DNA from 2 places in the Pseudomonas sp. NPDC087336 genome. Region 1 is predicted to be linked to the other one. Evidence: riboswitches for the same ligand, from Rfam matches in the RefSeq annotation. Region 1 holds a riboswitch; the other holds the start of a gene.
The links. A riboswitch is a leader RNA that binds a small molecule or an ion and turns the genes downstream of it on or off. The one in region 1 is predicted to bind cobalamin.

Region 1 (2,196 bases):
TTCAGATGAAGATTGCTCATGATCGAATGTGCGGATTATCGGGGATTTTACGCGGCGCCGGCCAAGGCGAGGGTGGCCTGGGCATATTTTTGTCGGCGAATCAGCAGTTTTGCCGGCGACTGGGCCAACTGTTCGGCCAAGGCCAGGGCGGCACTTTCCGCCACGCCGTAACAGCCGGTACGCTCGAACGCGATCTGCGAATGGTGGCTGAGGTGCGGTTGATAAGCGGCCAATTGTTCACTGCTGAAGTACAGCATCTCTAACCCAAGCTGTTCGGCCAGTTCGTTCAGGGCCGGTTCATCGCGTTTCAAGTCGATGCTGGCCAGGGCCTTGATCCGATGCAGTTCGATCCGGTGCGCCTGCAGTGCCTGGTCGAGTAGTGCCCGCAACGTGCTGACGGGGCAGCCGCGCTGGCAGCCCAGGCCGACCACCAGGGTCGGCGCTGTGCTGAGGTCAGTCATGCGTGGTACTGGCCATCGCTTTTGCGGCGGAACAACCAGGCGCTCATCAGGCCCAGGGCCAGCCAGAACGCCACGTTGGTCAGCTGCGAAGCGATCTTGAACTGAGTTTCCAGTGCTTCTGGAGCGAGCATCGAGTGCACGTCCGGTTGCGGTGCGCCAATCACATGCGGCACGGCAAGGATCGCCACGCCAAGGACTTTCATCAGCCAGTGGCGGCTGAACGCGATCAGGGCGATACCGACAGCGGTGGAGGCGGCGGTACCGATCCACCAGAGCTGGCGTTGCGCCAGATCGGCAGCCGCGGTGCCTGGCAACTCAGGGGGCAGGCCAAGTGTTGGCGCCAGCACGAAGGTCGCGTAGCCCGCCAAGCCCCAGAGCAGGCCTTGGGAAGTCTTGGTCGGCGCGCGCAGTGTGTAGAGACCGGCGAGCATCAGGGCGAAACCGACCGCCACCACCAGGTTGCCGCCAGTTGTCGACAGCACGCGCTGCCAGCCGTCTTCCGGCTCCCAGGCTTCGGCGTCGTGGGTGTGGGCAGTGACACCCGCGGCATGTTCATGAACTTCAACTGTCGCAGGTTCGGACTTTTCGTAAGTTTCGGCCTGCAAAATCAGCGGAGAAACCCACAAGCTTTGCAGCAGGGTCAGCAGCAGGGCGGCCAGCAGCCCGCTGAAACCTGCGGTTTGCGCAATACGCTTGATCATGTCGGCAGGTCTCAATGGCACGGGAACGCGGAACTGTGGCGCGTATCGTGAGCCGCGTTGTGAACGGCTTCGATGTGCGAGAAACCGGCGAAATACACCAGGCACGCGCCGAGGATCGACGCACAAACGGCGGCGGTCAGGCGTTGGGACAGGGTAGTGGTGGTGCTGGCGGTATTGCTGTGGCCGGTGCTGCTGATAATCGACATGGCGCTTCCCTCTGTTCTGTCAGCGGGGAATAAGAGCGCAAGCAGAGCCCCGCACGACCGAGCGCGCAGAAGTCCGAACAGCGCCCGCCCACCGCGGGTTTGTTGATTGAAGTGATCGTATTGTTCACTTTGTGTTGCGGGCCGGTCTCCGGGCTCACGAGGGGCTCAGGCGTTAGCCTGAACCTTCCAGCATCACCTTCCCATGCCGCATTGGCACAGTGGATCTGACGCTTCGCTCGCTTACCGTTGCGGGGGCAGCACCGGACTGACATGGCTGGAAGTAAAGCACATGATTCACCGGTTTCCCGTTTCACCCTGTGAAGGGCACCCGTAACAAGATGCGTAGGAGAGCATGGGCGAGGGTAGGGCGTCAATTGGCAAGGGTTCTCATCTGAGGGTTGGATCGTTCCCACGCGGAGCGTGAACGATCTAATCCGGGCGACACAAGACATTGACCCGCCCCGATACCATGCGTAGCCTTGCGCTTTCGAGGTTCTTCGGCGTTTGTCGAAGCTAAGAAGGGAACGCGGTCAATGCCGCGGCTGCCCCCGCAACTGTGAACGGTTCAGTTTCTGCCATGCCACTGCATGCGCCAGCCATGGCGCGAGCGGGAAGGCGCAGTAACCGCCAGTCCAACGACTGGCCAGCCGTCAGCCAGGAGACCTGCCTCGATACAGATTCTCACTACAACCGGGCGGGGTGATCCGGTGGCGAACCCTTGCGGCACGCTTGTGCGTCGCCGGTTCTCGTCCCGTATGCCCGCCACCTTGCCAAAGGGCATCCGATGAAAACACTGGCCAAACTCCCCGTCACCATCGTCACCGGCTT
Region 2 (2,196 bases), on a different contig from region 1:
CAACAGCGATTGCAGGATCACCCCACAGGTCGCCAGGCCCGCCCCGCAAGCTGCCGCCACCAGCGCGCGAGTCAGGCGGTAGTTCCAGACGATGCCCTCGTCGATGGGATCGAGGGCATACCCGGCCGCCCACAGTTTGTTGGCCAGCACCTGGAACACCACACCGGGTTCGATGCGGGTTTCACCGATGGCCACACCGGCAATCACGGCCACAAGCAGGATCACCAGCGCAAGCAGAGTGCGAATCAGCGTCGCGGTCATTTTGGCAGGTCGTAGCTGTTGATGGCCGTTGCCAGCGATTCGAGACCGTCAAAGATTCTCACGCTGGCCTGCATGGCCATGGCGTCGAGAATGATGATGCGGTTGTTTTTCACCGCGTCCATGTTGCGGGTCACGGGATCGCTGCGCAGGAATTGCAGTTTCTGTTGATAGTCATCAGCCGGGAAACGACGGCGATCCATGCGGGCGATGACCAGGAAAGTCGGGTTGGCCTTGGCGATGGTTTCCCAGCCAACGGTTGGCCACTCTTCGTCGGACTGCACCACATTGCGCACGCCCAAGGTACCCAGCATGAAGTCGGGAATGCCCTTGTGCCCGGCAACATAGGGATCGATATCCAGGCTGGCACTGGAAAACCAGACCAGCGCGCTGGTGTGCGTGAGGTCTTTGTCTCGCACCGCGGCAATGGATTTGGCCAGGCTGGCCTGCAGTTGCGCGTTCAGTTGCTGCCCACGCGCCTGCACATCAAAAATCTCCGCCAGCTGGGTGATGCTCTTGTAGAGACTGTCAATGCGAAATGGCTGCAGGCGGGTGCCGTCGGCGCCCACCAGGTTGTCCTTGGACTCGCAGTCCGAGGGCATGAGATAGGTCGCAATCTGCAGTTCGTGAAACTGCTCGCGGGTAGCGACGGCACCTTGCGGGCCGACCATCCACTCAAGCTCGACGGCGACCAGCTCCGGGCGTTTGCCGATCACCGACTCGAAACTCGGCTCGTTATCGGCCAGGCGTTCGATCCTGTCGTTTTGCCCCTTGTACTTGGCCAGCACATCATTGAACCACAGCGAAGTGCCGACCAGTTTGTCACCGAGTCCCAGGGCGAAGAGCATTTCAGTGCCGGCCTGGCCGATCGTCACAGCCCGGGCAGGGGCGTGGGCGAACGTCAGTGTGCTGCCGCAGTTCTCGATCGTCAGCGGGTAATGGGTAGGGGAGGCACAGGTGAGGGCAGAAAGACCCAGGCCTGTGACAAGGGCGAAAAAGCGCGGCAACAGCATGATGCAATCTCCATTTGAACCGTACACGCAGCCAGGGTGCAAGGTCTGGAAAACACATCATCGAGCGCTGCCGAAAAAGCAGCGCAAGGCCGATCACCGAAGTGACACGCGCGCAAAGATGTCCTTCCCGGACACCCCGCCGGTTAGTGATTGTTGCTTGGCCGGCAGGTCTCCTGACTGATGCGTCATGGCATGCTCCAGCCTTCCCGGGAATCGATCCCAGTGGCAGTTCAGGAGCAGGCTCGGCACCTACAGTTGCGGGGGCAGTTCCGTTTGATGCGTTGGCAGCATCTCGGATTCCCTATTATTCCCGTTTGGGAACCGGCGGCGGCATGGTAGTCGATCATGCCGCCCGAGGCGAACCTAAGCTCCGATAAGAAGTCCCGGTCAGAAGTATTTGAGCCAGCCAATATCACGACGACGCGCCTTCAATGCGGCGAACCAGCGCACCGGTGGATACAGCGTTGCCGCCAGGATCACGGCGGTCAGCCACACGGCCCCTATGCCGTCGAAGCCGAAGTAGTCGCCCTGGTTCAGGCCAAACAACGCCACGCTGAGTAGATAAAGCATTTTCAGCACATACAGATGAAGCAGGTAGAAAAACATCGGTGCCGCGCCGAATACCGCCAGGATGCTGATCCATTGGCGCTGCCGGGCCCGCTCGAAGCCAAGCAGCAGCAACAGCCCCACGCCCAGCGTCAGGCACAGGAACAGCAGGGAAGGTGGGTATTTGGTGATGTTGAAAAAACCCATGAGGGTGAGCGTGGTGCTTTCGTGGACCACCCACTGTGCCTCGCCATAACCGTTGACCAGGCGCAGGGCGATGAAACCGACCAATGCGCCGGCCCCGGCCAGCAACAGATGGCGCTGGCGCACGGCGGCCGGGGTTGAGCGTGCGAACCAGGGGCCGATGCAGTAACCCAGT

Region 2: it holds a riboswitch for cobalamin, as region 1 does, so the genes downstream of both, ACIO0C_RS11455 (ABC transporter substrate-binding protein) here and ACIO0C_RS07395 (CbtB-domain containing protein) in region 1, are expected to answer to the same signal.

What each region holds. Positions count from the first base shown of each region.
Region 1 is NZ_JBIUYA010000005.1:232,595-234,790, forward strand. It holds gene ACIO0C_RS07385 (cobalamin biosynthesis protein) at 48-461, opposite strand; gene ACIO0C_RS07390 (CbtA family protein) at 458-1,162, opposite strand; gene ACIO0C_RS07395 (CbtB-domain containing protein) at 1,174-1,368, opposite strand; cobalamin riboswitch at 1,490-1,715, opposite strand; cobalamin riboswitch at 1,842-2,054, shown strand; gene cobW (cobalamin biosynthesis protein CobW) at 2,153-2,196, shown strand, end outside.
Region 2 is NZ_JBIUYA010000009.1:114,053-116,248, forward strand. It holds gene ACIO0C_RS11450 (FecCD family ABC transporter permease) at 1-261, opposite strand, end outside; gene ACIO0C_RS11455 (ABC transporter substrate-binding protein) at 258-1,271, opposite strand; cobalamin riboswitch at 1,417-1,612, opposite strand; gene ACIO0C_RS11460 (DUF1624 domain-containing protein) at 1,659-2,196, opposite strand, start outside.